3 regions of the Brevibacillus sp. FW306-2-1A-C05A genome follow, and region 1 is predicted to be linked to each of the others. Evidence: predicted binding sites of a transcription regulator. Region 1 holds the regulator's gene; each other region holds the start of a gene.
What was found. The regulator LexA, encoded in region 1, represses DNA repair genes until DNA is damaged. The targets are predictions, from matches to a motif close to CGAACATATGTTCG.
Positions count from the first base shown of each region.

Region 2: a site for LexA is predicted at 6,330-6,343, ahead of ruvC (crossover junction endodeoxyribonuclease RuvC). Genes of this name have one in related genera too.
Region 3: a site for LexA is predicted at 1,914-1,927, ahead of AC3WJN_RS13630 (YolD-like family protein). Genes of this name have one in related genera too.

Region 1 is NZ_JBYSWV010000001.1:44,135-54,305, reverse strand. Features, by position in the region: gene AC3WJN_RS00305 (hypothetical protein) at 1-218, shown strand, start outside; gene AC3WJN_RS00300 (FusB/FusC family EF-G-binding protein) at 833-1,471, opposite strand; gene AC3WJN_RS00295 (CD3324 family protein) at 1,643-1,906, opposite strand; gene AC3WJN_RS00290 (DUF4269 domain-containing protein) at 2,249-2,815, opposite strand; gene AC3WJN_RS00285 (DUF456 domain-containing protein) at 2,943-3,428, shown strand; gene lexA (transcriptional repressor LexA) at 3,490-4,113, opposite strand; gene yneA (cell division suppressor protein YneA) at 4,744-5,085, shown strand; gene AC3WJN_RS00270 (DUF896 domain-containing protein) at 5,178-5,375, shown strand; gene crcB (fluoride efflux transporter CrcB) at 5,475-5,840, shown strand; gene AC3WJN_RS00260 (HelD family protein) at 5,880-8,120, shown strand; gene AC3WJN_RS00255 (HesB/IscA family protein) at 8,194-8,496, opposite strand; gene ltaE (low-specificity L-threonine aldolase) at 8,627-9,664, shown strand; gene AC3WJN_RS00245 (hypothetical protein) at 9,923-10,144, shown strand; gene AC3WJN_RS00240 (peptide ABC transporter substrate-binding protein) at 10,141-10,171, shown strand, end outside.
Region 2 is NZ_JBYSWV010000005.1:77,848-88,018, forward strand. Features, by position in the region: gene AC3WJN_RS06335 (LysM peptidoglycan-binding domain-containing protein) at 1-845, shown strand, start outside; gene AC3WJN_RS06340 (phosphotransferase) at 857-1,885, shown strand; gene AC3WJN_RS06345 (bifunctional 2',3'-cyclic-nucleotide 2'-phosphodiesterase/3'-nucleotidase) at 1,972-3,960, opposite strand; gene AC3WJN_RS06350 (BofC C-terminal domain-containing protein) at 4,220-4,789, shown strand; gene AC3WJN_RS06355 (hypothetical protein) at 4,873-5,955, opposite strand; gene AC3WJN_RS06360 (hypothetical protein) at 6,088-6,279, shown strand; gene ruvC (crossover junction endodeoxyribonuclease RuvC) at 6,407-6,907, shown strand; gene ruvA (Holliday junction branch migration protein RuvA) at 6,904-7,521, shown strand; gene ruvB (Holliday junction branch migration DNA helicase RuvB) at 7,526-8,524, shown strand; gene AC3WJN_RS06380 (DUF2905 domain-containing protein) at 8,521-8,739, shown strand; gene AC3WJN_RS06385 (SpoIID/LytB domain-containing protein) at 8,924-10,171, shown strand, end outside.
Region 3 is NZ_JBYSWV010000019.1:66,274-76,444, reverse strand. Features, by position in the region: gene AC3WJN_RS13645 (YhcN/YlaJ family sporulation lipoprotein) at 1-256, shown strand, start outside; gene AC3WJN_RS13640 (hypothetical protein) at 397-636, opposite strand; gene AC3WJN_RS13635 (bile acid:sodium symporter family protein) at 919-1,851, shown strand; gene AC3WJN_RS13630 (YolD-like family protein) at 2,120-2,413, shown strand; gene AC3WJN_RS13625 (hypothetical protein) at 2,650-2,874, opposite strand; gene AC3WJN_RS13620 (hypothetical protein) at 3,037-3,237, opposite strand; gene AC3WJN_RS13615 (glycerophosphodiester phosphodiesterase family protein) at 3,307-4,317, opposite strand; gene AC3WJN_RS13610 (hypothetical protein) at 4,485-4,730, shown strand; gene AC3WJN_RS13605 (DUF952 domain-containing protein) at 4,759-5,109, shown strand; gene AC3WJN_RS13600 (hypothetical protein) at 5,114-5,335, opposite strand; gene tlp (small acid-soluble spore protein Tlp) at 5,456-5,677, shown strand; gene mnmA (tRNA 2-thiouridine(34) synthase MnmA) at 5,817-6,929, shown strand; gene AC3WJN_RS13585 (hypothetical protein) at 6,949-7,281, shown strand; gene AC3WJN_RS13580 (ACT domain-containing protein) at 7,315-7,827, shown strand; gene AC3WJN_RS13575 (alpha/beta hydrolase) at 7,953-8,774, opposite strand; cobalamin riboswitch at 8,949-9,145, shown strand; gene nrdI (class Ib ribonucleoside-diphosphate reductase assembly flavoprotein NrdI) at 9,299-9,658, shown strand; gene nrdE (class 1b ribonucleoside-diphosphate reductase subunit alpha) at 9,645-10,171, shown strand, end outside.

The DNA.
Region 1 (10,171 bases):
TGGCGATCCGCTTTTCGGCCTTTGGACGGTTCGTGACGATCCTTGGTGCTTTTGACGAGACGGGAAAGCAACCAGACATGAACCGCATCATCGCCACGCTGCAGGAGAACGGCTACCGCTACATCCCCGCAGACGAGCTGAACACCTTGTACGATGGGAAAAATCAAGCGATGATCGGCGAATACACCTGGTGGAACCGATTTTTCGACTACTTGTAACAGCCGCATCCTTCTTTTGCCCGCCGCTTTGGACGAACCATTTTTGTCTAGCGGGGCTTAACCTATCCGATCCACGTACATTCAGTTCGCCCGGCATGCCGAAACAATCGTTATCTCGCTTCCGACCGGCCTATCTGGCTGTACCATGCTCAAGCCAATGGAAGCTGAGAGGGCAGTTCCCCCGCCTAAACAGCGAGTGGCGGAACAGTTTGGATGTACTCGCCACGCTGGCAAAATAAGAGAAACGCTAGCAACTCCCGTGAAAAAGATTAACCTCACCTAACTTTGGTCAGGAGACAGCAAATAGAGAAGCAAAGTATAGTAAAGGTACCCGAAAGGAAAATCCTCCCTTTCCGTTGATGGACGCCATTGTCGATGAAAATCGCCCTCCTGATGGCGTGGCCTTTGTGGAAGCTCCATTTCTCCGCGCAGTTTTCGCAAAGATAGCGGGCTTCATCAAAGATTCGGTCAAAAGAACGAATGCATCCTCTCGCCCGTTTGCCGTCAACTGCCCCTTGAGTTGCTTGAGGGGTATTTTTTATGAAAACGGCTCCTTGTTCGCTAAGCTTGAACAAGGAGCCGCCACTGTTTTTCGCGCATGATCGTGTTTCTGCTCATTTGACCATCGTAGCCAGAAAATCATGCAGTTTTTCCAGCGAACGAATATTTTGATTGCAAGTGACGCTGTCTTGACACAAGTAGTTTCCTTTTTTCAAATACGTGCCGTTGCCCGCCCCCCGCGCTTCCAGGACGAACATGCCGATGTCGGTAATTTTGTTGCAGATCGCACAAATCCCTTTTTTGGGCAGGGGAGTAAAAACGCCGTGAATGCCGATCAGCTTGTCAGGGTAGTAGGCGATAATGTACTTTTTGTCTGCCCCGCTGTCGAACCAGCTTACATACGACGTCTCGGCATACGGGATTTCCGCTGTCGCAGGCGGCTTGAGCTTCTTGACCTTCGGGAACATTTTTTTGATCGCTTGCTCGGTCAAAGCGGGAAAAGGGATGATATACGGCGAGAGCCGCAGCAAAAACTGTTTGGCTTCGTTCTTTTCCTTGATGGCTGCGAGTGGCGCAAGCAGTTGTTTTTGTTCCTCTGTCATGCCGGGGAAGAGCTGGAACACGGATTCCTGGGCGATTTCTTTGCGGGCCCGGATGACGTTAGGGTCTGTGCTGCTTGTGTATGCGTTCAACAAGGTTTGCACCTGTGCTTTGATGAAGTGATAGTGGTGGGGTGAAATAAATGGTTGCATCTTTCTGGTTCCTCCTTGCAGCGTACTCCGTCAGGCGTGAGGAGTTGTGATGGTGTTTGTACCTTCTACTGTAAAAGGAGCGGAGTGCGCTGCAAAGGGAAAGAACGATTGTAAAAAGAACTCGGCATAGGAAAAGCACTGACCGTCTCGTGGACGCGCCAGTGCTTTTGTCTATTTGGCATACACAATCTTTTTGATCGTTTCCGTCGAGAGAAAGTACTGCTCGGCCAGCTCCTGGATGGAGGCGCCTTCGCGAAAAGCGTTGCGGATCGCGCTGTTGCGTTCATCCAACTGTTTTCTGCCGCCGGTCCGGGTCCCCCATTTGTGATGGGCCGTCTTCGGTTTCGGAATGTAGATGATTTCTCCCTGCACGTACTTTTGGATTTCTGCGATCAAGGTTTCTGGCAGCATGCTGGCTGCATTCACATATTTCATTTCCGCTCGCTCCTTATTTTTAAAGTGAAAAATAAGGGGCAAAGCCAGGAAATAAGAAATGAGATACGTTAGAGAAGGCGATGAATTGTCTAAACGACTGTCCACCTCATGCAAAGTATCGCCTTATTCCCAGGCTTTGCATGAGACGCTGCAGTATCTGGCAAACCAATTCCATTCACCAACCACACACCCCCTCGTTCGCGTTTTCTCCCTGCGCGCCGCCAAGTGCCCGCGCAGTAGTTCCCATTATAAATCATCTGTCCGCCATTTGCACCGCGGCTCTGGCGATTTTTTCGCCACGCGCGCGCCGTCCGCCTATGCGACAAAGGAGCGGGGGACTCTTTACCTGGTCACAAGAGTGCGGAGCTGTTCTTCCGTCCACTTTTCCACATCCAGCAGCGCCTGGTATGGATCGTCTCCCGGAATGTTAAAATAGGAGGCAAAAGCAGGTTCGGTTTTCAGGCCGTCTTGCTTGAGCTGGCGGATGGCGCGGAGGGCGTCAGCGCCACCGAGCAGCAGCAAACGGTGCTCGACGACCATGTGCCGATACGCATTTTGCTGTTCGACCGGGCGCGGTTGGGCAAACAGCTCAAACCAGAAGCCGCAGGCAAAAAACGTAATCAGGCAGGTGGGCACGCCTTGCACGAGCAGACGAGCTTCCTTGTAGCCTTCATACGCCGCATACGAAGCGCGGACGACGTCGGCAAACTGCTCGAGGTGGTGGCACTCGCAAATAATGTCCAGATCGCTGTCCGCAATGTCGATGTCCAGAGGGATCGTACCTGCGAGCACGGGATCGAACGCTTGCAGCCGCTGCATGACCGCGGATTGGGCGATGGCCTGGCCCGCAGCTTTTTGTTTCGGTGTCCCGTTGTGCAAATAAGAGAGGTCGCGCCAGTTTCGCGTCATAGTAACCCTCCGCTTTCGTTAAAATAGGCAGGTACTCCTCGCAGACGGCCTCACGGATTCGCAAAAGAAGAGTGCAACTTCAATCGGCTTTTTCTCGTATTACCTATGTGAGAGGAGTGCATAGAGAATGGATATTGTTCTTTGGATTATCGTGTTGGTGCTTTTCGCGCTAAGTATCGCCGGTATATTTTTGCCAGTACTACCCGATACGATTTTACTGTGGGCAGGCTTTTTGCTCTACCACTTTTTCATAGCCGATCCGGGAGCGGGGTTGCCAGCGTCTTTCTGGTGGGGGATGGTGGTGCTCAGTATCTTGCTGTACGGTGCGGATTTGTTGACCAACATGTTTTTCGTGAAAAAGTACGGCGGCTCCAAATGGTCTTCGGTGGCTGCGGCCGTAGGGATTGTTCTCGGAATCTTCGTGTTCCCGCCGTTCGGGATGCTGATTATGCCGTTCGTGCTCGTGGTGCTGGTGGAGTTGCTCGTGCAAAAGCAGCCGATAGAGAAAGCGGTAAAGGCAGGCTTTGGCTCGCTGATCGGCTTTTTGGGAAGCGCAGTTGTCAAAGTCGTGTTGCAGGTGAGCATGATCGTCTGGTTTTTCCTTGCCAGATAAATATAATGATAGAGACGAAAAAGGACAGCGGAGGCTGTCCTTTTTTCATGCGCTGGAACGATTAGTGGATGAGGCGATAGACGCCAATGACTTTTCCGAGAATGGTGACGTTGTCCAAAATGATCGGTTCCATCGTCGCGTTTTCCGGCTGGAGGCGGAAGTGGTTCTTCTCTTTGAAAAAGCGCTTGACGGTCGCTTCGTCTTCTTCTGTCATGGCGACGACGATATCGCCGTTGTTGGCGACGTGCTGCTGGCGCACGATTACGTAGTCGCCGTCCAGGATACCGGCGTCGATCATGCTGTTCCCGGAAATCCGCAGCATGTACACCTTGTCTGAAGTCACGATATTTTCTGGAAGCGGGAAGTACTCTTCGACGTCCTCAATCGCGGTAATCGGCTGCCCGGCGGTTACTTTCCCGATGACGGGAACGCGAACGACAGAGTCCTCGAAGTTGTCCTGGAAGCGGTCTTCCTCAGACAGCAGTTCGATGGCGCGAGGCTTGGTAGGGTCGCGGCGGATCAGCCCTTTCTTTTCCAAGCGCGCCAGATGACCGTGCACAGTAGAGCTGGAGGCAAGTCCGACAGCTTCGCCGATTTCGCGGACGGATGGAGGATAGCCTTTGTCCCGGACTTCCTTGCGAATAAATTCGATTATGGCTTGTTGTCTGCTGGATAATTTTGACATAGAGAGACACCCCTGATTTCTCGAACATGTTTTCCTATATTATACCATGGGAGCTTGCGTTCGACAAACATAAGTTCGATTTTGATGCGAACAGGAATTTTTGACAGGGTAAATGCATTTGATTCGACAGCATCGGCCAAATCTCGAAAAAAGCGCGGGCGGGCGGCCGGAGCCGTAAGTTGCAGCCGTTCCATTGTAATAGAGCCGGGCTAACTCCAAGTCGGCAAACAGTTCCATCGTCGCGGAGCCGGGCTTACGTCGAGCCACAAGCCGCTCCATCGTCGCGGAGCCGGGCTTACGTCGAGCCACAAGCCGCTCCACTGTCGCAGAGTCGAGCTCACGTCAAACCGCCAGCCGCTCCAGTACCGAAGAGCCGAGCTTACGCCAAGCCACAAACCGCACCAACGCGGCACACTTGGACTTCTGTTCAGGCAGCAAGCAACCAGCTAGAAACGAGCTAAATCCACCCCAATAGAGTCGCCCGGCAGCGTCATCCGAAGCAAAAACGGCTGCGCACAGCAGCTCCGCGCGAATTTGCGAGACGGCGGTTTTTGTATTGACATGAACATATGTTCTCATTTATGATAGGGATACGAACTTATAGAACGTATGTTTGCAGGGGGTCATATTATGAATGCCATGTCTATCCATAACCGTTTCGAGAAAAAGCAGCCTCGCCGCGTCCGTTTGGGCATCACGAGAGGACAAGCTATTTTGTTTTTGCTGACGTTCTCTCTCTTTTTTTACTTGCTTACCGAACTGGTGTTTGCCTCTTCTGCGCATAAAGAGCCGCTAAAAGGAAAAGAAGTGACCGTTCGCTCCGGCGACAGTCTTTGGACGATTGCTGTGCGCCATCATCATTCGGAAAAGGTGGATGTGCGCGATCTGATTTTCGATATCAAAATGGCGAACAACCTCGACAGCAATCTCATTTATCCGGGGCAGACCTTGTTCATCCCGGAAACGGACTGATTCGAGCACTTGCCCGCCATCCGCTCTCTTGCCAGTTCCGACTGATATGATATAATAAAGCGGCATTACTACAGAGTGGGAGGAACCGGAACGTGGTATCTGACGCAGAAATTAAACGAATCAACGAACTGGTCAAGAAATCTCGCGAGGTTGGCTTGACTGACGAGGAGAAGCAGGAGCAAAAAGCTCTGCGCCAAAAGTACATCGATGCGGTCAAGATGTCGCTTCGAGCGAATCTGGATTCCATCCGCTATGTGGAAGATCTTGAGGAAAATCGTCCAAAACAGTAAACTTACTTGTATTGATACGGCAGACATCCTTGCTTGACGCTCGGGTGTCTTTTTGTTCCTGACGACTTCTGCCAGTTTTGCAATTGAGGAGGGGGACCAATGGCATGGGTGGCTGTAGCGGTTGGGGGAGCAGTCGGCTCGTTGCTTCGTTATGTGCTGGCGCTGGTTGCCAATCAGCCGGGCTGGCCTGTAGGCACGTGGCTGGCGAACATCATTGGCTCGTTTGCCATCGGCGTTTTGTTTGTGATCGGCAAGGAGCGGGGAGGCTTCTCGCCTGAGCTGTATCTTTTGTTTACGACAGGCATTATGGGCGGATTCACGACGTTTTCCACATTTTCGCTGGAAGTGGTTTCGTTCTGGGGAGAGGGACAATGGCTGCGCGGGCTCGTTTACGCCCTGCTCAGTATCGTGGTCGGCCTGCTCTCTTGTGCCGCGGGAATCTGGCTTGCCAGACAAATGCAATAACGACCATCACATTGATAAAAGACGAGAGGGGGGATGGGTGTGAGTACCCAACACCGCGATTACGAGGCAGAACAGAACAAGCTGGATGAGACGATTGCATTGATCGATGGGGAGATCGCTCGGCTGCGCGAAGAGATTCGGGAAGCGACCGACGATTACGTCAAGCAGGTCGTGAACGCAAGCAAGGCAAAAGACCTGCGTTATTTGGAGGATCACGGACGCGACAAGCCGTACTTTGGCCGAGTCGATTTTCTCAAGGACGAGGTTTACGAGCTTGACCAGGTGTACATCGGAAAAAGAGGGATCGTCCGCAGCGATACGTTTGATTCGATCGTCGTGGATTGGCGAGCGCCCATTGCCAGTCTCTATTATTCCGGAGAGAGCAAGGATGCGTTTTACCGGATGGGGCGCGAGATCGTGCGCGGCGAGGTGAGATTGAAGCGCAACTTCGCGATTGAGGACGGAAAAATCGTCGGGATTTACGATGGCGCTGTAAAAGAGACGATCAACCGCGAGATGGGGCACCCGGACGAGTTTTTGCAGGAAGGCTTCATCGACGAATTTTTGAACGCCAATCTGAACTTGACGAATGACAGCCGCTTAAAAGATATCGTCGCGACGATCCAGTCGGAGCAAAATGACATCATTCGCGCGGAAAAAGATCGGCCGATCGTCGTGCAAGGGGTTGCGGGCAGCGGAAAGACGACGATTGCGCTGCATCGGCTGTCGTACCTGATTTACAACTACCAGGATACGATGATGTCGAAAAAATTTATGGTGTTCGCCCCGAACCGGATGTTTCTGACGTACATATCAGAGGTGCTACCCGAGCTTGGCGTCGACGATGTTCAGCAATCGACGTTTGTAGACTGGGCGGCGCGGCTCGTGAAGCCGCTCATGCCCAAAGGCTGGCGGATCGTGAGCCCGGACAAACCGCTGCAGTTGTTTTTTGAAGAAGGGCAGGACGAGCGGGAGCAGGAAATCACCCGCCATCGGCTGCGTTTCAAAGGCTCGCTGGCGTGCCGGGAAGCCATGGAAGAGTACATACGCTACGTGATCGAGACGAGAATCCCGTTCAAAAAACTGAGTTTTCTTTACAACAAGACGAAGCAAGTGTTCTCCATCCCGGGCGAGACGATCCGGCAGTTTTTTCTGGAGCAGTTCGGGTCCTTGCCGTACCATCGACGCGTCGATGCGCTGCGCAAGCATTTGAAGCAAGAGATGAACAAGCAACTATTTTCGCATTTGCGCGAGCGAAAAGTCGACCTCGACAAGCAAGGGCTGGCCAAGTTTGAAAAAATGCTGGAGCAAATTTTGGATACGTACCTCGTCTCCTTCCCGCGGCTGGACATTTTCGAGTCGTACCGCGAGCTGATCGCAGAGGAGGAGCTGTTGCGCAAGCTTGTCCCTGCGGACATTTCCGACGAAGTGGTCCGCGATGTGAGCCGGTCTTCTGCGGCGCTGTTTGCCCAGGAGCGGCTGGAAGCGGAGGATATCGCGCCGCTGTTGTATTTGCAGCATATCATCGAAGGGATGAACAAGGCCGGGCATTTCGACCATACCGTCGTGGATGAAGCGCAAGACTTGAGCGCGTTGGAGATTGCCGTGATTGCGCTCGCGACGAAGCGCCACTCGCTGACGATTGTCGGCGACATCGCCCAAGGCATTCACAGCTACCGCGGCATTCACGCGTGGGAGGAGCTGACCCAGGGTATTTTCGAACAGCTTCGTCCCGCCTACTACACGCTGGCGCAAAGCTATCGCTCGACAGTTGAGATCATGCTGTGCGCCAACGAAGTGCTGCGGCAGATTGAGCTGCCGGAAGCCGTCTTGGCGAAGCCCGTCTTGCGCCATGGCGAAAAGCCAATCATGGTCGAGGCCGATTCGCGCGCCAAGCTGTGGACGGAAGTCAGCTCCCGGGTGGCCGCTCTGCAAAAGGAAGGGTTGCAAACGATCGCGATCGTCACCAAGACGATTCAGGCGAGCAAAAAGGCGCACAAGGCGCTTGCAAAGAGCATTGCCGATTTGACGCTGCTCGGCAGCAAAGACAACCAGTTTCCGGGCGGCGTAACCGTGATGCCTGCCTATTTGACAAAAGGCTTGCAGTTTGACGCGGTCATCGTGGTCGATGTGGATGCGTATCAAAGCAACGAATGGGACGCGAAGCTGCTCTACGTGGCGATGACCAGGCCGGTGCATCGCCTCGTGCTGACGAAGATGGCAGGGGAGCAGGCGCCACTGCTGGCTGAGCTTTCGCCCGAGCTGTACACGCAGGCTTGAACGTGGCAAATAGTAAAAACCCCTCTGGCTGAATAAGCAGCAGAGGGGTTTTTGCGTGTGTGGCTCAAAGCGATTAATGGTCGCCTGTGTTTCCTTTGGACGGGTTGGTGATGACGAAGCCTTCTTGCGGCAGATACAGGTAGTCGACGATGATGCCGTCCAGAAGCGGCTCGTCTTTTTTCACGACAACGTCGATTTCCTTGTCAGTGGAGACTACTTCATCCTCTTCGGTCGGTTTGTCCAGCGCCAGGCCGTAGTGTGCATGATCGCCGTGCGCGTGAGTGATATAGACACGCAGCTTCAGGTCTTTGTCTTCTTCCTGCTCCATGATCGTGGTCAGTTGCTTCGCTGCATTGCGAGTGATCTTTACCTTCATCGGTCAAGTCTCCTAACTGTATGTATGTAAGTTTCTTCTCCATCTTAGCAAAGAGGGAATTGCAGTTGCAATGTGGAAAGTGTTCTGGAACATAGAGTTGCTAGACGAACATGCGGAAGGGGACGCTTTTATGAAAATGGATTTGCGCAGCGATACCGTCACGAAACCGACTGAAACGATGCTTCGCGCGATGGCGGAAGCCGAAGTGGGCGATGATGTTTATCGCGAAGACCCGACGGTAAACCGACTGGAGCAGCTTGCAGCGGAACGGCTCGGGAAGGAGGCGGCCTTGTTTGTCACCAGCGGCACACAAGGCAACCAGGTCGCTGTGCTGACCCACTGTGTCAATGGTGACGAGGTGATCGCGGAAGCGGAATCGCATATTTTTTATTACGAAGGGGGAGCGATGTCGGCTCTGGCTGGCGTGCAAACCCGGACACTCGCGGGAGAGCGCGGTGCCTTGCGCCCGGAAGACGTGGAAAAAGCGATCCGCGGCAACAACATTCATTTTCCGCGAACGAAATTGATTTGCCTGGAAAATACGCATAACCGGGCTGGAGGCGCGGTGGTCACGGTCGAGCAGATGAAGGGCGTCTATGACGTGGCGCAAAAGCACGGGATTCCGGTTCATCTAGACGGGGCGAGGCTGTTCAATGCGGCGGTCGCCCAAGGAGTCGACGTTTGCGAACTGAGCCAATACACGGATACCGTTCAAGTTTGCCTGTCCAAAGGGCTGAGTGCGCCCGTAGGCTCCATTTTGGCTGGGGACCGCGCTTTTATCGAAGAAGCGAGATGGTGGCGAAAAAAGCTCGGCGGAGGCTTGCGCCAAGCGGGCTATTTGGCTGCGCCGGGAATCATCGCCTTGACCGAGATGGTCGAGCGGCTGCGTGAAGATCACGAGCGGGCACAGCAGTTGGCCGCAGGCTTTCGCAAGCTGTCCCTGACTGTCGAGCCTGTCGAGACGAATATCGTGCTGGTCAGGACCGATTCGATCCAGGAGACAGCGGTTGACTTTTTGCAGCGGCTCGCAGACAGAGGGGTGTTGGCGGTCGACTTCGACGAATACGTGATCCGCTTTACGACGCACCGTCATATCGACGAGCAAAGCGTCGCCAAAGTGCTGGAAGTCGTAGAGGAGCTGCTGGGAGCAGCGAAGTGTTCCGGGTAACGATACAGGCTGTTTGAGCGAGAGCGAAAAGCCAGTCCAGCACCAGACAAGGGGCGGACTGGCTTGTTGCTTGGGAAGCGCCGAAGAAATAGAATGAATTTTTTGACAATATGTATAAAAATCTTTCGCCGCTAGCACATGATTTTCTACCAACTCGTCCGATTCCTTTTTTGCGGTGATGCGATAGCATGGTGGAGAGCAAAAGACTGTCAATCAGTCATCTTCGCGAACTCGACACAGACGAGGAGGACGCGAGAGTTGAAGAAACGAACAGGCGCGCTATTGATTGGGTTTCTGATTTTTCAATTCGTTGCAGGCTGTAGTTCGTCCCAGCCGTCGGCAACTGACAACCAGGGCACAGAAACAACGAAATCCGAGCAAGCCAAAACGCAAGAGATGGTCTTGAACTGGAATGCGGAAGGGGGAGAACGCCGACGGCAGACCCGGGCCTGGCATCAGACGGGACTTCCTTTGACGTGATTACGGCCTGTTTTGAAGGGCTGACGC
Region 2 (10,171 bases), on a different contig from region 1:
ACCAGCCTCCCAGCCCGCCGAACATCGCGATGCCGAACGTACCGCCGCTGCCGCCTACACAGATCAGGCCGCTTCAGCCGCAGACACCGCCTGCGATCCAGTGTCCGCCATGCCCGCCTGTTCAGGCTCAGCCAAACATCCCACCAGGCCAGGTGAGGCCGTTTTCGCCGATGCCTCCGACACAGGTGCGCCCTCTGCAGCCAATGCCGCCACAGCAGGTACGCCCGATGCCGATGCCACCGAGACCGCCGCAGCAGCAAGTGCACCCGCTGCCGCCTGCGCCAAAGCTTCGGCCATGCCCGCCTGTGCGACCTTGCCCGCCGTGCGCGGCTCCGAGAATGCCTATGCCGCAGCAGCCGGGAAGACAACTGGTCAGTCCGGAGCAGATGGGGCCAGGGCCATGGCAAAGGCCGTTCCCAGGTCCAGGCCCGGGACAGCCGATGTTTCCCTACAGGCCGTTTGTCAGCCCGTGGCAGATGATGCCGCCATTCCCGGGGATGATCCCGTTCGGAATGCCGCCGATACGTCCGATGCCGCTTCCAATGCCGCTGTATCCGCTGCAACCGATGCATCCGCCCATGCCTATGCCATATCCACCGTCTCCGCCTAGACAGCCTCGCGCGAAGCTGCCTGTTTGCCCAGAACCAGTGGAGTCATCGTCATCATGTGAGTGTTCCTCGGCCAGCCCGGAGTACAGAAAGCGCAGACGCGTGAGAAGCAGCCGTGGCCCGCAGCCGTTTCACAACAACATGATGTTCCCGCCTACCCAGTGCGTCGCCTCCATGCCAGAGCAAGGCGCATGGCCAAACTGGGGAGACGGGCTCGATGAATCCTCTTCGTACTGAGAGGGACGGTTATGAACAAAGGACTCATACCAGCGATCGAAAAAGCTTTTCGTTGTGAGGTGCACGGGGTTAAGCCTAAGAGGAACGTCAATCTGCTCAAAACAGACCGGGGACACTGGATCATCAAAGGGTATAAGCAGTTGGAAAAAGCAGTATGGGTCACGGAGTTAGCCGATGCCTTGAGGCAAAAGGGCTTTGTTCACACGGTGCACTACGTCTCCGATGCGGAGGGCGCCAAAATTTTTCCTTACGAGGATCGTTATTACACGATTATGAAGCTGATCGACGGCGAGGAAGCCGACAACGCGTCGCTCTATGACGTGAAAAAGACAGCGGAGACGTTGGCGCGCTTCCATGTCGCGGCGCAAGGCTTTCCCGTCTCCCATTCGTATGCGTACGAAGGAAAGCCGAACTTGCTGGATAAATGGGAAAGCCGCCTGGAATACTTCGAGCGGCTCACCTGGATGATTGAGCAAAACGGCCCGCAAAACAAGCTGGAGCAAATCATCGCCCACTCGGCTGATGAAGTGCTGCGCGACGGCCAGCAGTTGCTGCAGTCTGCCTACAAGCTGCCGTTGACGCCGGAAATGTTCCTGGCCATGGAGAGAGGTACGCTCGCGCATCGGGACGTTGCCAGCCACAACTTTTTGCTCACCCAGCGGGGCAACTGCTATCTCATCGACCTGGATACGGTCGGCCACGACATTCAGCTCGTCGACCTCGTCCAGTTGATGTCGCGCATGCTGCTGATGCAGGACTATCGGATGGAATCGTTCGTGGAAGCGATGGAGGCATACAGCAACATTAACTATTTGAGCGACACGCAAATTTGGACCGTTCATCAACTGCTCCGTTACCCGGACAATTTTTTGCGCGAGGTGACAGGGCTGTACAGCAGGCGACCAGGCTACCATATGCGCGGCGTCCTGCAGCTTGTCATGCTAGAGGGAAAACTTGCCCAAAACCGGCAAAAGTTTTTGAATGACGGGGAGCGCATCTTCCAGCGTTCGCCGTGGGGAGAATATCATTTTGTCGGGTAAATTGCTCTTTTGTCCGCTCGGATTGGACGATACGAAAAAAACATCCCTCTTGCAAAAGAGGGATGTTTGTCTTGGAGACGCTAAGCTTACTTGGAAGCTGGCTTGGACAGGTCGATAGCGAACTTGGCAAAGCCGGATTCCAGTTGGCCGATGAATTTCAGGTTGGGCATTTTTTCGGCAAAAGGCTTCGCGTCTGGAGAAGAAGTGAAGGTTACGTTCACTTTTTCTTTGATTGGCGCAAACGTCCAGTTGTTGTCTGCTGCCGGGTTGATGTCTTTTTGGCTCAGGATGTAGTCGATCACTACTTGGCGGTTTTCATCCGGAGAATCGATGACGATGTTTTTGCCGTCCAGGCCAGGGAAGTTGCCGCCGCCGCCTGCGCGGTAGTTGTTGGTGACGACGATGAACTTGTCTTCCGGTTTGACTGGTTTGCCGTTGTAGGACAGGTTTTTGATGCGGTTCGCATCTTTGTTTTCCAGCTTGCCGTCAATCGCGTATTTGGATGGCTGTGTCACGTCGATTTGGTAGGTTACGCCATCAATTACGTCGTAGTTGTAAGTAGGGAACGCTTCGTTTATGAGCGGCTGCTCTTCTGTTTTCTTCACATCAATCTGGTTGAACTGGCCTGCGGAGCGCTCCAGCCATTCTTGCAGTTGGGAGCCGTTAATCAGAACAGCCTTCAATGTGTTTGGATAGATGTACAGGTCAGATACGTTTTTGATGGCGATCGTGCCTGCAGGGATGTTGGTGTAGTAGGATGCGCCGTTGCGGCCGCCTGCCTTGAATGGAGCTCCTGCGGACAGAACCGGAATGCCGTCGTATTCTGTGCCTTTAATGTTTTTCTCTACGAACCATTTTTGTGCATTCGTCACGATCTGGATGGATGGGTCATCCTGTACCAGCGCGAAGTAGCTGAAGATAGGGGAAGACGTTTTCCCTACAGCGGAGCGCACCCATTCCACGGTGTGGTCGTGGTCTTCTTTGACGGCATCGAGAACGGCCTGATCTGCATCTGCCAAGGAAGCTTTGTTTGTTTTGTCGTAGATCGGAATCGTTTTGGTAACCGACTCAGCCACTTTCCATTTGCCGTTTTCTTGCTTCAGCGTCAGGTCGATCACGCCGAGGTTGTTGCCCCAGTAGCCAGGCATGACAGCCGGTTTGCCGTTGATAGTGCCTTTTTCGCCGTCAACGCCAGGGATGTTTTCAAAGCCAGGTCCCGGGAAGACGAGGTGGGAGTGGCCGAACAGGATCGCGTCAATGCCTTCGACCTTGCTCAGTTGGTAGCTCGCGTTTTCCAGGTTCGCTGCCGGTTCAACCGGGCCGATGCCGGAGTGCGGAACCGCTACGATGATGTCGGCACCTTTTTGCTTCATCTCAGGGATGAACTTTTTGGCGCTTTCCACAATGTCTTTGGCGATCACTTTGCCTTCCAGGTTCGCTTTGTCCCACTGCATGATTTGCGGCGGAACGAAGCCGATGACACCGACTTTCAAGGTTACTTCTTTACCGCTCTCGTCCTTGAACTTGCGCTCGAGGATTTGATAAGGAGTGAACATGTTTTTGTCGTTGTTCGGGTTGTTATCCTTGTCGTCGATGTAGACGTTGGAGTTGATGTAAGGGAATTTCGCGCCCTTCAGGCTGCGATCCAGATGTTCCAGACCGAAGTTGAACTCGTGGTTCCCGATGTTGCCAAGGTCGTAGTTCAACAGGTTCATCGCTTTGTAAACCGGGTGAGTTTCTCCGTCTTGCAGCGGATCGATTTTCGCTACGTAGTCGCCCAGCGGGTTTCCTTGCAGCAGATCGCCGTTGTCGATGAGGATGCTGTTTTTCGCTTCGTCTCTCGCTTTTTTAATCAGCGTAGCGGTTTTGGCGAAGCCGAACTCGTCCGTGGCTTTGTCTTGGTAATAGTCGTAGTTTACGATGTTGGTATGGATATCGGTAGTTTCAAGCAGGCGGAGCTTCAGGGTGGAGCCAGTTTCGGCGCTCACAGGGGTAACAGGGAACGTGAGAGCGCTGACAACTAAAGAAGTGCTGAGGAGAAAAGCGGTCAGCATTTGTTTGTTTGTCTTTTTCATTTTTTGGTTGACCTCCAATAAGTTCACAATAAGTGCCAAGCAAAAATAGTTTATCACTACAATCTGTAGATTGGTAGATAATTGTAGGTTAAGATTATTAAATTTTGTCTATTGACAAAAAAGATATAATGATTGCTCAATTTGCCGTTTGCCCGCGATAAATTTCTCGCCAATTACGAATCCTTGAGAGATTCACGTATGTCCCCCTTCAAACATGGCAAAACTAGGAAAAAAGGTATAAGAAGGGGTTCATCAAATCATGCGAAAAAAATGGATGGTGTACGCATCGTGGGGCGCTGCGCTTCTCACCGGTGTCGTATTGGGTATCCTGCTGGCAGGCAGCGGAGGCAGAGAGAACGGACTGCTTCAACTGCTGCATACAGACATCGGCAAGACGGCAACGGTGGCAGGAAAGCCGTATGAACTGGTGTTGACCCGCAGCTACTTGTGCGGCGTCCGGGATGAAGAGCGTCAACCGATCGCCGCAGGCCATTTGCCGGAAGCGATGGGGGATTACAAAGGCTGGGAGATCGTGACAGCCGATCCGAGCAAAATGATTTTAATGAGAAGGGAACAGGACATTTCTCCCGCATGCAAGGAGAACGGCCATTTCGGCTTGTCGGCGGACGGAATGCTGACGCTGTTTCACGGGGTTCCCGCCGAGCAGGACGTCATCCAGACGTTTTACCGCATCAACACGGCAAAAATGGAAGCGAGCCTGCCAAAAGAAGAGCTGGAGAGCTTGAAGCGGGGCATCCGCATTCGCAATCTGGCAGAGTATAACAGCGTCCTGTCGACGTACGGGGAGTTTCAACTGGATGGCGACTAAAGCGAGCAGAGGAAAAAGTCGGCGATCCCGCAGGGAGAATGGTCGGTTTTTTTCGTGCTGCCGTACTGTTGTGCTGCATTTCGTTACAAGTCTACAGCGATAATCCGCCACTTGTCCCACGGCGTGGAGCGGCGCAGCAGAAACGTCCACTCTTCGTTCCGTTCATGGTTGTCATGCGTGAAGTAAGTCAGGTGGACGTGGACCTCCGAGAGCAACGGCCCCCGCTCGTCAGAAGGAATGACGATTTCGGTCTTGCGGACGGAGGCTACGTCAGACAGCCGGGCAGGCAGCGGGAAGCCGTCTGTCGTCATTTGCAGCACGTGGTTGTCCTGTTCGTGCAGGGCAGTGAGGAAATACCCCACCAGCTCCTCGGCAGTAGCGCCTGTGATCGTCGTCGCAAGCGAGCCGGACGCTTTTTCGATCATCAGGCTGTGGCTGGGATCGGGCTCCTTGCGCTTGTGGGTCGAGCTTCCGAAAAAGTGGATGCAAAAATGGCCGGGAAAGTCATTGCCCGCGATCGCCCCTGCACCGTGCGGCATGCCGTGCATGGAGGCGGCAAAATAAACGCCGTTGACCTTGACGAGAATCGCTCTGCGCTTCCATCTCCATTTGCCCTGGTAAATCTTTTTCATCGTCTGCGTATCTGTGCGCGTCAGCGGCTGCACATCGGCATGCCTGCTGCCCGCACGGCGCTGGACGTGGAACCGCTCGCCAGTCTCCAGGTCGATGACGGTGGCGTACTCCATGCGGCCGAAGGTGTGTTTGACCTGCTCCCACGGCGTCGCTTTGGCATAATGCACGCGTTCCACCTGCGCGACAAGCTCCTCGATTCGCTGGTGAACATCCGTCGGCAAAAGGTATTGCAGCGGCTTGTTGCTTTCAAACAAATTCCCGTCGTGGTCGTACACAAACTGGCGCTTTTTGACGGTCAAGGTGGCGCGAACCCAGTGGGGATTCACGAAAGCCGGAACCTTTTTTGCGGCAAACAGCCGTTTGACGAACGAATGCTGGGCGCGAACATTGAGCGTAGAGTGAAAAGGCGAAGTCGGCGATACAGAGACAGAAACGGTAATCGGTTCTTTGCCTTTCGCCTGGGCGGGCTGCTTTGCGCAGCAGACAGAGAAGAGAAGCGTGACGAGTAAGAAAGCGGCTAGTAAACGTCGCACCGAATCAGCACCTCCACCCTATATGGTTTCAAGACGAAACGGCGGAAATGAGCTGTAAATCTTGGCATCATAAGGCCGGAGGCGGGACGCCATACTGTACTCATACGGCGATCGAAGGAGGAATCTTTTCTTATGTCTACCATGCCCAGAGGTAGCTACAAGGACCAGTTCCACCAGCGTTTGTACGTTCAATTGAACCAAGGACACAACAAGCTCAATTACCAGCAGATCAACCGGATCCAGGAGCAGATGCAGAGCGGCGTAGATGAATACGCGCACATGCAGCATGATGTGTCGGACTCACTTGGAATGAACAAACACTAAAAGCGACGCCGTATGACCCGTTCCTTTTGGCAGGAGCGGGTTTTTGCATGGAAATACACGTTCGCTTTTCGAGCGCTTTGTGATACAGTAGAGAGTAGAAACTTTGCACACGGAGAGAGAGTGGACCATGCGCATTTTAGGAATCGACCCTGGCATTGCGATCGTTGGGTTTGGGGTTCTGGATAAACAGGGTAGCCAATTGCGTCCCGTCCAGTATGGCAGCATTCAGACAGAGGCAGGCTTGCCCGTTCCGCTTCGCTTGAAGCAGATTTTTGAAGCGATGCAAAGCCTGCTGGAAACGTATCGACCGGATCAAATGTCAGTAGAAAAACTGTTTTTCAATAAAAACGTGACGACGGCCTTCACGGTGGGGCAAGCGCGCGGCGTCATCCTGCTGGCGGCGGAGCTGGCCGGAGTGCCTGTGTATGAATACACGCCGATGCAAGTAAAGCAGGCGGTGACCGGCTACGGCGGGGCAGAGAAAAAGCAAATACAGGAAATGACCAAGCTGTTGCTGCGGCTGAAAGAAGTGCCGAAGCCTGACGACGTGGCGGATGCATTGGGCATTGCGATTACGCACGCACAGTTTCGGGCGTTCATCTCCATCTCGGAAGGAGTTCAAAAATGATTGATTTTGTGGAAGGGACACTCTGTTACCTCGATTCAGAATACATAGTGGTAGAAGCCGGAGGGATCGGGTATCGCCTGTTTTGTCCCAATCCGTACCAGTTTGTGCGCTACGAAGGCAGCAAAACCAAGCTGTACACGCACCATCACGTCCGCGAAGACGCGATATTGCTCTACGGTTTTGCCACCCGTGACGAGCGCGACCTGTTTCGCAAGCTGCTCGACGTGAACGGTATCGGGCCAAAGGGCGGCCTGGCGATTCTCGCGGCGGCGACTCCCGAGCAGTTGGTCATGGCGGTGCAACAGGAAAATGTGACCTACTTGACGAAGTTTCCTGGAATCGGCAAAAAGACCGCGCAACGAATCATTCTCGATCTCAAGGACAAACTGGTCGGATACACGCCATCGGCGATCCTGACCGTCGCGGCAGGCGATCTGACAGCAGGCGAGCAGGCGGTTTCCGCGTTGAACGAGGCGCTCGACGCCTTGACGGCGCTCGGCTACTCGGACGGCGAGCTGCAAAAAATCAGAAATGCGCTGTCGGAGAAATCAAAAGAGGGCGATAGTGTGGAAAAGCTCATCAAACAAGGGCTTGCCCTGCTCATGAGGGGGTAGGATTTTGGATCAGCGAATCATCACGACGCATATGAACTGGGAAGAAGATGCGGCGGAGTTGAGCCTCCGTCCTCGTTATTTGAATGAGTATATCGGACAGCAGCACGTCAAGGAAAACTTGAAAATTTTTATTGAAGCGGCGAAAATGCGCAAGGAATCGCTGGACCACGTCCTACTGTACGGACCGCCGGGACTGGGCAAGACGACGCTGTCGCAAATTATCGCCAACGAACTTGGGGTGAACATCCGCACGACGTCCGGACCGGCGATCGAGCGGCCAGGCGATCTGGCGGCGATTTTGACCAACCTGCAGGAAGGCGACGTGCTGTTTATCGACGAGATTCACAGGCTGAACCGGAGCGTCGAGGAAGTGCTCTATCCGGCCATGGAAGACTTTGCGCTCGACATCATCATCGGCAAAGGGCCGAGCGCGCGCAGTGTGCGCCTCGATTTGCCGCCGTTTACGCTTGTGGGCGCGACGACGCGGGCAGGGATGCTCTCTGCGCCGCTGCGCGACCGCTTCGGGGTGGTGAACCGCCTGGAGTTTTACACCGTTCCCGAGCTGACCTTTATCGTCTCTCGGGCAGCGGATATTCTTCAGGTGATTATTCGCGAAGGCGGCGCGGAAGAAATCGCGCGTCGCTCGCGGGGAACTCCGCGCGTGGCGAACCGTCTGTTAAAGCGTGTGCGCGACTTCGCCCAGGTAAAAGGCGAGGGCGTCATCACGACGGAGATTGCCAAAGAAGCGCTGGAGCGGCTGCAGGTAGACGCCTGCGGACTGGACCATATCGACCACAAGCTGCTTCTCGCCATCATCGACCGCTTTGACGGCGGTCCGGTCGGGCTCGATACGATTGCCGCCACGATTGGCGAAGAGGCGCAAACCGTTGAAGACGTGTGCGAGCCGTATTTGATGCAGATCGGCTTCATGCAGCGGACGCCGCGGGGCCGCGTGCTGACCCCGAGCGCGTACCAGCACTTTGGGCGGGAGATGAAATCGTGAATCCAATAGCCAAGCTTCTCATTATCGGCGGAGCCGTGCTGATCGTCATCGGCCTGCTGTGGCAGGTGGGCGGCCGCTTTTTGCCGCTGGGACGCCTGCCTGGGGATATTGTGGTGGAAAAGGAAAACGTCAAATTTTACTTTCCGGTCGTGACGTGCATCGTCATCAGCATCGTGCTGTCTCTTGGGATGTATTTGTTCCGGCTTTTCAAATGAGGGCATTTGCCTTGCACACACAGCCTGTTTGTACGCCATCGGAGCCGTTTCGTCCGGTGGCTTTTTGTTTGCGTCGCCTGGTCCCATTTTGCGGGCGAGGGCAGGAAAATCGCCTGTGATTGTCGAAAAAGATGGGAGTACATGCCAATTTTCGACGAGATGAGATCAGGAGAAAGGAAGGACGTTGGACGACATGAAGAAGAAGTGGATGGGGAAAGTCCTTTCGGTGAGCCTGATGACAGTTGCTCTCATGGGAGGACCAGCGCCGGCCGAGGCGGCTTCTGAACATATCCGGGTGGCGCTCTTTGTGGATACGGGCAAAGGCTACAGGGGAGTTGTTCCTTCCGTTACGCTGACTGCTGAAAAAGGAATGGAAGTGACGTTAGCAGGCCCGGAAGGCAAGATCGAGTTGCCAGAATTAAAAGGGGAAGCTGCCCGTTACCGGGTGGATGAATATCATCTGATCGTGGCGCAGACGCCAGACTGGAACCAAGCGCAGCAAATCGCTCAGCTTTTGAGCCAGCGCAAATATGAAGGCTCGATTCAGGTGGCGAAACGAGGCGGACAAACCGTTTACCAGGTTGTCAGCGGTACATACGACACGTATCAGGCAGCGGCCAATCAAGTGGCGGCCGTGGCCCAGGCGACGGGGCAAAAGCCGGTTGTCCAAGGCCCGCTCCGGCTGGAAGCGGGGCAGTTCAAAAGCTTGAGCGAAGCCCAGAAATGGCAGGAGTCGTTTGAGCAAAAAGGCATCCCGGCGTACCCTGTGCTGTTGTCAAACGGCGAAAAAGTCAAATACGCGGTCTGGATCGGCGACGAGGTCAGCCAGGAAGCGCTTGCGGCATTGGCGCGCAAAGCGAGCAGCGCTTTTCCGAACTTTTCCTACAAGGCGCCTGACAGCCAGTCGTATGTCGTACTGAAGCAAGATGTTTACGGCTCTCCGGATGAGCCGATCTGGAAGTACGTATTCTCGCCGCAAGCCAAGCTGACGGTCGAGGCGAAAAAGGCGGAGCCGGAAGCGTTGATCGGCGTCGTGGAACGCGAGCAGCGGACGTACCGCGGCGAGATGGAGCTGTCGGAATACAACGGTCACCTGACGGTTGTAAATGAACTGCCGCTGGAGGAGTATCTGTACGGGGTTGTCGGCTCGGAAATGGCTCCGGGCTGGCCGCTGGAAGCGTTGAAAACGCAGGCGGTCCTGTCGAGAACGAGAGCTTTGTGGCAAGGAAACAAGTACGGGATTGCCAACGTGTCGGATACGGTGACGGAGCAGGCGTATTACGGCTATGGAAAAGAGTCGGAGGACGTCCGCGAGGCGGTGGATGAGACGGCAGGGGAAGTCATCTACTACCAGGGCAAGCTCGTCGAGTCCCTGTTCTACTCGAACGCAGGCGGAATGACCGCCGATGGCACAGAAGTGTGGGGAAATCCC
Region 3 (10,171 bases), on a different contig from region 1:
CGTCCACATCGACAAAGACCTGAACCTGGCGATCAAGGTGAGCAATTTCAACCGCTTTCGGCTGGAGTCGATTGAAAAAGAAGTCTCTGGCAAGCTGAAGGAGGCTTTTCCGGATTCAAAAATCCACGTGACCTCTGACAAGAAGCTGTTTATGGATTTGCAAGCGATGAGCGGCGCTCCGTGGCCAACGGATGTCAAGGAAGCGTGCCAGAAAAAGAAAGCGAGCAAAAAGCTGGAAAAGAAAATGAAAGGGTAATAGCGGTCTAGCGCCTCGGCTTGCCAAAAAGGTGGCCGAGGCTTTTTGCGGTCGGTGAACAAGCAGGCGAGGCGAACGGTTGCCGATGAACAACGCATCGAGGGCAAAAGAAAAACTCCCGGGATGGGAGTTGGATTCGTTTAATAGCAATCGCCATGAACACGGTCACGGTCATGATCGCGGTCACGATGCAAGTCGACGCCGCGCAGCTCGTCTTTCGCTTTCTCAACCAGCACTTGATAATCCCTTACCACTTCGGTCAGGGCAGAAACGGATTCTTTGTAATCCGGCTCATTACAAATCCCATCAATGGCCCGATGGAGGTGGTACATTTTATCTTCGGTTTTGCGGATAAATTCTACCCAATCCATTCCGTTCATAAAAATACCTCCTTTCCTTGCCTTAGGCTTTACCCGATGACAGAGAAGTATGCAACGATTTGTCTGGCAGCCTGCGCAAGAGCGGATAAAATCATTTTTTTCGACACTTTGTCTTACCATGTTTATCTCTTTACTATGGAAATAAACTTGCCTAGTGCGTAATATAAGAGGATGGAATTTTTCGTTGAGCCGTGAGAGAAGATCCGTGGAGCGTTTTCGGAAGCGAATGAGGTGGAGAGTGTGGATGTTTTAGCAAGAGTAAACAAGTCATTGGAAAAAATAATGCCGGTATTGACTCCGAGCAGTGTGGCGATTGGCGTGTTGGCCGGGACTCATCTTCAGCCCTATGCCTTTTTGTCGCCGTGGGTGTTTGCCTTTATGACCTTTGCCGGGAGTTTGGGAGCGGGGTTCAAGGAATTTGCCAAAGTATTGACACGGCCGCTGCCGCTCGTCGTCAATTTGCTGATTTTGCATGCGCTGATGCCGTTTATCGCCTGGGGAGTGGCTCATCTGCTCTACCCGGACGACATGCATGTCGTCACAGGCTTTTTGTTGGCCGCACTTATACCGACCGGGATCTCCAGCTTTCTCTGGTCGTCGATTTACATGGGCAATATTGCCCTGACGCTTTCGATTATTTTGCTAGATACGATGATTTCGCCGCTTGTCGTTCCGTTTGGCATGTACGTTTTGCTCGGGGCAAAGGTGGAGATGGACACGTGGGACATGATGCAGGGGCTGTTTTACATGATTGTGCTGCCGTCGCTTGCCGGGATGCTGCTGCATCATTTTTCGCAGGGGAGGGTCAAAAAGACGTTGGCTCCCAAGCTCGCTCCGTTTTCCAAGCTGGGCATGGGTGTCGTCGTTGCCATCAACAGCTCGATGGTCGCAAGCTATTTCCACGCCTTTGATGCCAGGCTGCTGGGAATGGCGCTGGTCGTGCTTTTCCTCGCGATTTTGGGCTACCTGCTCGGGTGGTGGATCTCCCGGCTCTTTGGCTGGGAGCGCGATGTGATCGTGACCTTGACCTTTAACAGCGGGATGCGCAACATCAGTGCCGGAGCGGTCATGGCGATTACGTATTTCCCGGCGACAGTCGCGCTGCCTGTCGTGCTCGGGATGCTGTTCCAGCAGACGCTCGCTTCCACCTTTGGCAAGTTTTTGGACGTCGTGGAGAAAACACCGAAAAAAATCATCCAGGAAGCCGCGCAGTAGAAAGCAGGGAAATCCTGCTTTTTTTTATTGCTTGTTCGCATGTTGTTCGTATATAATACATACAAACGTACGTTCGAGGTGAGGCTTTTGCTGGAGACAATAGTTGTGCCCGTCCACAATGTGATGAAGCGGGTTCCGGTGCTGACAACTGTACATCTTCGTGTCTACAAAATGCTGGAGAACGGAATAGAGATCAACACAATCGCGGCGGATCGCCAGATGAGGCGCGCCGTCAACGATTTGTGCAGGTTAGGGTGGGTGAAAGCAAGTGGGGATCGGAACTAGCTATGCGGGACGGCAAGCTTCCCGGCAGCGCACTACTCCGCCGGGGGTCACGAAGCAGGAGCGCGAATCGTTTTTGTATTTGCTTCGCGACTCGGGCAGGGAGGATTACGCGGTGACGGTAAGCTGGTGGGTTTCGTTGGACGGCGAGTGCGGCAACACGCAAAGCATGTGGGGCGTGGTCAAGTGGGTCGATCCGAAAGCGCGCAAAGTCCAGTTGGTCAACGAAACGAGAAGCGAATGGATTGAGCTGGAGCAGATCGTGAATGTGCGCGGCTGAGCTTGGAGTTTTAGCGGCAGGCACAAAAGAAGGAGGGCGACTATGCCCTCCTTTTTCGTTTGGATGAGGAAGTAAAAAGATATTATGTAAGAAAACCTAACACAAAATCAAGAAAATTGCCAAAAAGCGTTGACAATCGACTATGATATGTTAGTATATATTACATAGCATGCATTCTCTCCACTTCCTATCTTCGACCCAGAAATGGGTCCTTTTTTTTTGCCCGGATAGCTTGCCTATTGCGGATAAGGCTTGCCATCGCCCTTGAACAGCTTGCTCACCATCTCGTACAGACGGCCCGGCATGTTCGGGAACACGAACGAATACTGATCGGCTCCCTCCTTTAGCAAAGCGACAGGGGCTTCGATCGTGTAAGGAATTTTCATCAAGTCGAGCATTTTTTTGTACTCATCCACCATGGCGTGATCGACTGTATAGTAAAACGATTTGGAAGGGTTCATTTGTGCACGCTCCTTTTCCATATTGTAGCATAGGAAGGCGTTTGTTTGAACGAGACATAATATTTATTATGTTAACTAAATGACCGTCTGAACGACAAAAAACACTCTGCTGTCAGGCAAACAGAGTGTTTTTACGCGTGCGCATGCAAGGGACGGGACCGCCTAGCTGCTGAAAAAACTTCTGCTGGAGTGCTTCCGCTTGTAGTGGGAGCTGCCGTAATGGGAGTGCCCATGCCCGTGCCGATGTCCGTGGCTGGAACCGTATCCTTTGCGATACTTGTAGTCGCTGCTGCTGTATTTCCGGTATTTGTGGGAAGAAGTCGAGTGATTACCCAGTAAATTTTTCAATAGCTTTTTTAACATCTCCATCACTCCCAGTCGTCGTGTAGGATCGGTTTATATTCGTATTTACGAATATGCTTGGCAATCGTTTCAGTTCCCTGCGAATTTTTCGGGAAAAACAGGTCCGATCCGGTCAATCCGGTTCGTCCAGATACCGCCCGTAAACGTAGCAGGCACCCGGTCGAGGTCAGCAGGCGTATCGAAGCCTGCGGAAAAATCGCCGCTTCCGGCTACAAGGATGGCGCGCGTATTTACTGCTTCCATTCTCGCCATGAAACGGTTCGGCCAACCCCACAGCCATGGCGCGATTTGATCGGGAATGTGGAGCTGGGTGTGGGCGCAGGCGTCGGGAACGTAACCGGACCAGCCCGCCGCTATGTACGGGATCAGACAGCTTTTCATCGTATCCATCGAGATGACGCGCAGCTCCGGGATTTGGCTCTTCACCGCGGCGATCGGCTCGTCGCCTCCGTAGACTGTCAGCTTTTCCAGCCGTTCTTTTGGCAGAGACTGCAAGGCGTCCGCGAGCGCCTGTCCTTCGTTTGGATCGTTGCTCTTGATATGGATGAGCAGAGACTCGTCGGGGAACGCTTTGAGCACATCGGTTAACGACGGCATCAGCCCGATGCCTTTTCCGCGAAACGGATAGGTGCGTCCTCCGTCTGCCGTATAGTTGTAGCCGATATCGAGCTTCTGCAGGTCGGCCAGGGTAAAATCTCTGGTGACGCCGTCGCCGTTCGTGCGACAGCCGAGCGTCCAGTCGTGGAACACGGCAAATTGCCCGTCTTTCGTCCAGTGGACGTCAAATTCCACGACGTCGGCACCTGCTGCGAAGGCGGCTTTCATGGACGGCAGCGTGTTTTCCAGATACGGATGCTCCGGCGGGTAAATTCGTTCGGCTGTACACGTCTCGTTCGTCAGCCCTTCCATGTAAAAGGTCTGCGCCATTCCGCGGTGGGCGAGCAAAAAGGGAGAGCCGGCAGGCGGAGCAGCCAGGTAGGAGCTGTTGACGAAAAAGACGTAGGCGACAAACAAAAGCGGGATCCAGACCACTTTTTTGCGGTACCATTGCTTGCGCGGTCTGTTATCGGAAGTGGACATGACTTGTAATCCTCCAGCGTCGTGACTTTTTGTGCGTTCATTCTATCAAAATGCGGACGCAAGCGGAAATCCTTTTTCGCCGGAGAGAGCAGGGGTTGGCATGGAGGAAAAAGACTGGCAAAATAGATGAATAATTGAAACCAGAATGGACAGAGCAGGGGGATTCCATGAAAATAGCGCTACACCAGATCGCCTATCAGATCGGGATGCACCCGGCAGAGATGGCGAAGCTGGTCTACGAAGGAGAAGTCACGGGCGAAGTGCCTGACCGCAACCCGCAAGCGAAGGATGCGTGGGTAGATTTGCATTCGTTGAAAAACTTCATTGAATGGAAGTTCGATCAGGGCGCCTTCGACCAGATGTTTTTCGATAAAGCCATGCGCCATCTCAACAAGGCGATGGGGAAAAAATAAAGCGGTGCGACAAGGGAGAGAACACAACATGCAGCCATCGATCATTTATTGTATGTGCCCAAAAGCTTATTGGGAGAAATGGGCGGACAAAGACCATTACCTGCCTCGCGACTACGAGCAGGAAGGGTTCATTCACGCCACAAAAGGCGAGGAGCTGCTCGGCAAGGTAGCAGACCGGGTGTACGGCGCGTTCGACGAGGAGTTGTACGTGCTCGTCGTGGACGAGACAAAATCGCCTTCGCCCGTGAAGTACGAGCAGGCCAAGGACGGGCTTTTGTATCCGCACATTTACGGCCCGCTCCATCGCGAGGCGATAGTAGACGTGAGGCGCATGCTGAAAACAGACGGGCACTGGCACATCGGTCCGTCCATCCGCTAATGCCCTATCCGTTCCAGTTGAACTGCGCGAGCAAATCCAGCACCTCGCGACGCTTGGCTGGCGGCAACTTGTCGAGCCTGCGCAGCAAGAGGGCGATTCGTTTGCGCTGCTCGCTTTCGCCGGAAGACTCGGCGCGCTTGCTCACCCATTGGCGTTTGAGCCGGACAGGGTCTGTCTCCGCTATGATCCGCAGCAGCTTTCGTTCCAGAAAATCCAGAGAAGCCATGTGAAAAACCTTCTTTTTCGCAAAGTCCGTTCTCTCTATCCTATCATACATAATTGTTCCGCGAACGAAGCACAATGGTACAGGTAGTGAATCATACTGGCAAAGTGAGGAGTGTTTTTCATGGCAAAACCGGACGATCGTTCTGACAACGCAGCCAAGCTGCAAGAAATGCTGCAAAACACGGAAGAGAGCATTCGCGAGTCGGAAGATTACCTGGCGGCACACGCGGGCGAGATTTCCGAAGAGGAACGAGCGAACATCGAGGCGAAAAACCAGCGCCGTGCAGAGAGCATCGAAGGGTTCCGCTCCGAGATTAAAGACGAAGTTTCCCAAAGTGAATAACGTGCTCATCAACGCCTGTCGCTGTCCATTGCGGCAGGCGTTTTTCACATTGGGCCGACAAAAGTGCAACAAGACATGAATTGTTGGACGAAACATGGTAATCTGTAGATGGACAAATTAAATCAAGAGGAGAAAGACTATGAAACGACCAGAAGATACACGCGTCGTTGTCGGCATGTCCGGCGGGGTCGACTCCTCCGTGACGGCTTACCTGCTCAAGCAACAGGGATATGACGTCATCGGCATCTTCATGAAAAACTGGGATGATACCGATGAATTCGGCCACTGCACGGCGGAAGAAGACTTCCAGGATGTCCGGCGCGTCTGTGAACAAATTGGCATTCCATACTACACCGTGAATTTTGAAAAAGAATACATGGACAAGGTGTTCCAGTATTTTTTGGATGAATATAAACGCGGGCGCACACCGAATCCTGATGTGATGTGCAACCGTGAAATCAAGTTCGGCGAGCTGCTCGCCAAGGTCATGGACCTGGGAGCCGATTACATCGCCACCGGCCATTACGCGCAGGTGAAGTTCATCGACGGAGAGTACAAGCTGATCCGCGGCGCGGACAACAACAAAGACCAGACGTACTTCCTCAATGTGCTCGGCCAGGAGCAGTTGTCAAAAACGATGTTCCCGATCGGGCATTTGCCGAAGCCCGAGGTGCGCAAAATTGCCGAAGAAGCCGGGCTTTACACCGCGAAAAAGAAGGACAGCACAGGGATTTGCTTCATTGGCGAACGCAACTTCCGCGAGTTTTTGCAAAACTACTTGCCAGCCAAGCCCGGCAATATCGAAACGGTAGACGGAGACGTGATCGGGCAGCATGACGGCCTGATGTACTACACGCTCGGCCAGCGCCAAGGCCTGGGGATTGGCGGCGGGCACGGCAAGACCGGCCAGCCGTGGTTTGTGGTGGACAAAGACCTGGAGCGCAACGTCCTGATCGTCGGCGAAGGCTCCAACCATCCCCGCCTGTATTCGAGTAGCTTGCTGGCGACAGACGTAAGCTGGGTGAGCGCGAACAAGCCGACCGAATCGTTTGCGTGCACCGCGAAATTCCGCTATCGCCAGCCGGACCAGCAAGTGACGGTGCACATCCGCGAGGGCAACACCGTAGAAGTCGTTTTCGCCGAGCCGCAAAAAGCGGTTACTCCTGGCCAAGCCGTCGTCTTTTACGATGGGGAAGTGTGCCTGGGCGGAGGTACGATTGACAAGGTGCGTTTGATCGACAAAGAGAATTGAATAACGGGGGAAGCGCTTGGTGGATGCTACGAAAAAGTCAAAAGTGATTATTGTTTCGTTTTTGGCGGGAGCGCTTTTGCTGGGAATACTCGCTTACGTGGGGATGTCGGCCACGAGCAACGAGCACATGACCGTGATCGAGAGCGTCATCAAGGAAAAGGGTGGCGTGATTGAAGCGGGTGGTGTGACAGTGGTTCCTCCCGAGGAGAGTCCCTTCCCGAAAAGCGGAAAGGGCAACACCATCTATCGCATCGTGTACACGAAAGATGGGCAAAGCCTGACAGCCTGGTATCGCTCCGATAACCATTCCTCGATTATCAAGGAACCGGAAGAGTGGATTCTTCCGCATTAAGGATTAACCTGACTGGGAGAGTGAGGGGATTACATGACCCAATATGCTGGACTTCGTGAATTGGCCCAATTGATTCGCAGACTGGAGCCGCAGCTCACAGGGGCGTCCCTGAGCATTTTGGCCCATGAAAATAAAGAAGAGATCGCTTCGCTTCTGGTGGATGGACTTGGCAGCGGCGTTTCGGTTCAAAACAGCTCCGGCGAGTACGCCAACCATCTGGCGAATTTGCGCGTGGGAGCGAACAAATACACGTTTGCCCAGGACTGGCGCGAAGTGTACATCAGCGAGATCAACTACTGCGCCTGTCGGATCCCTCCGGGCGCTCACGGTCTGTTGGTGCACCATACCGACTATCCGGGCGTCATTTACGACGTGTCCCGCAAGCTGGCTGACCACGAGATCAATATTTCCAAGATGAATGTGTCGCGTGAGCAAAAGGGGAAAAACGCCCTGTTGATTTGCGTCACCGACGAAGAGATTACGCCAACTGTCGTAGCTGCCATCGAGGAGCTGCCGCAGATCAACAAGGTGTTGTCTCTGCAATAGGCGAAAAGAGCAGTAGTGCATGCATGGCCGCTCATCGTTTTCGTATGGGCGGTTTTTTGCGTGTGCCGACTGCCTTGTTTGCTTGCTTGTGTGCATGGAGCGAGGCAAAGAAAAAACTGCCCTGACTAGCGGGCAGTTGGCTTGGAAGCAAAGCGAATGGCGTGACTGATGAGGACGTGCAGGACAGACGTGTGGTTTTCGTCCGGAAATTGGCGGAACGACGCTTCGATCTGCCCGTTGCCCATGGCGGACAACCGTTCAGCCATCGCCTGCGCCTTGACGTTGACGTGGAAGCGGCCGTCGTTTTCCAGCTCCCCGATGGCGAGCAGCGCTCTGACCCGCAAGTCGTCTGTGAGCAGGGACGGCAGGCGGCGCTCCTCTTCCAGCAGGACGCTTTCGTTCCAGTGGATCGACGGGCTGCCGGCGATGTAGCATTGGTACGCGTGTGGCCGGGTCAGCAAGGCATGCAGCACGAGCAAGCCGCCGAGCGAATGTCCGAAAATCGTTTGCCGCGTGCGGTCGACGGGCAAGTCCTTTTCGATCGCGGGCTTCACCGTGTCTTCGATGAAGCTGAGGAAGCCTTCTGCCCCGCCCATTTCCGGCCATTTGCCGCCGCGCGGATGAGCGGGCAGCTCGGATGCGGGAACGACATGGGTGAAGTCGTAGTAGCGCGATGGGTGGAACGGCGCTTCTGTCGGGTAGCCGATGCCGACGACGATGGCCGGATCGACGCCCGTTCTTTCCGGAACCCGGCATTGCAGGCGAATCGCTTCGGTCATGGTGCCAAACACCGAGTTGGCATCCAGCAAGTAAATGACCGGGAAGCCGGACGGCGGCAAAGCCACGTCGGGGATGCTGACGAAGATGTGGAACGTGCGGTCGTTGTATGTCATTTTTCTCGTTTGCGAACGCGGAATGGCTACTGCTTCATAAACCGTGCTTTCCATCAGGGGTCACTCTCCAATCGGCCGGTGGCGTCACCTTTTTTGTGCATGAAACCTATTATATGGACGCAAACCAGAGATTGGCAATAGAGAAATGAGAGAGATTATCAGTTGCCAAAATAGAGCATGCCGAGCTTGACTCCTACGATATATTGAGGTAAAGTAAGTTTTACCAACTACATATTGATGCGGACAGGTGTTTGCCACGCTATATTTGGTAGACTTAATAGGGAAGTCGGTGAAATTCCGACGCGGTCCCGCCACTGTGATGAGAGAGTTCCATTTGGTTTTTGCGCCACTGATTAGCTGATCGGGAAGGCACGAATGGAGCGATGACCCCGAGCCAGGAGACCTGCCTGACCGTCAGCACTGTGTAACCTACGGGAGATAGGGAAGTGTTCGAGCGCTCCATTCGTTTTTCGGCGGATGGATACGATGGGGATCATCATGCGCATTCGACATTTTGGCGTCGGATGCGCTTTTACTTTGGCTAAAAAAGTATAGAACAGCAGTAAAGGATGAGGGACATGTTAATCGCTTTTGATTCGAAAACAGGAAACGTGAGACGATTCGTAAGCAAGCTCGATCTGCCGCGCGTGGAGATTGATCCGGAGATGGTGATCGACGAGCCGTTCATTCTGGTCACGTACACGACGGGCTTTGGCCAGGTGCCGGAGAAGGTGGACCGTTTTCTGAAGCGGAATCATGTCTATTTGCGCGGGGTGTCGGCGAGCGGCAACCGCAACTGGGGAGCCAGCTTTGCCAAAAGCGCAGACACGATCGCCAGCCAATATGGCGTTCCGGTCATTTCCAAATTCGAACTGTCCGGTACCGGCCGTGACGTGGAACAATTTACGAGTGGGGTGGCAGCAATTGCGACACATTGAATTGAACAACCAACTGATGCAGCGAGGAAGCGACGGATTTTACCAACTGGAAAAGGACAGAGAGGCAGTCGCGGTCTTCATGGAAGAAGTACAGGCGAAGACGATGACCTTCAACAGCGTGAAAGAGCGCATGGACTATTTGATCGAAAATGACTTTTATGAAAATGTGTATGAAAGCTACACGGTTGAACAGGTCGATGAAGTGTTCCGCCTGGCGCATGACGCTGGTTTTCAATTCGCTTCGTACATGGCTATCTCCAAGTTTTACAAAGACTACGCCCTGAAAACAGACGACAAATCGATGTATTTGGAGCAGTACCCGGATCGGGTGGCGATTGTGGCGCTCTCGCTCGGGCGCGGAGACTTCGAACTGGCGAAGCGGCTGACCGTGTCGATGATGGACCAGCGACTCCAGCCGGCGACGCCGACGTTCCTCAATGCAGGGAAAAGCCGCCGCGGCGAAATGGTCTCCTGCTTCCTGCTGGAAATGGACGACTCCTTGAACTCGATCAA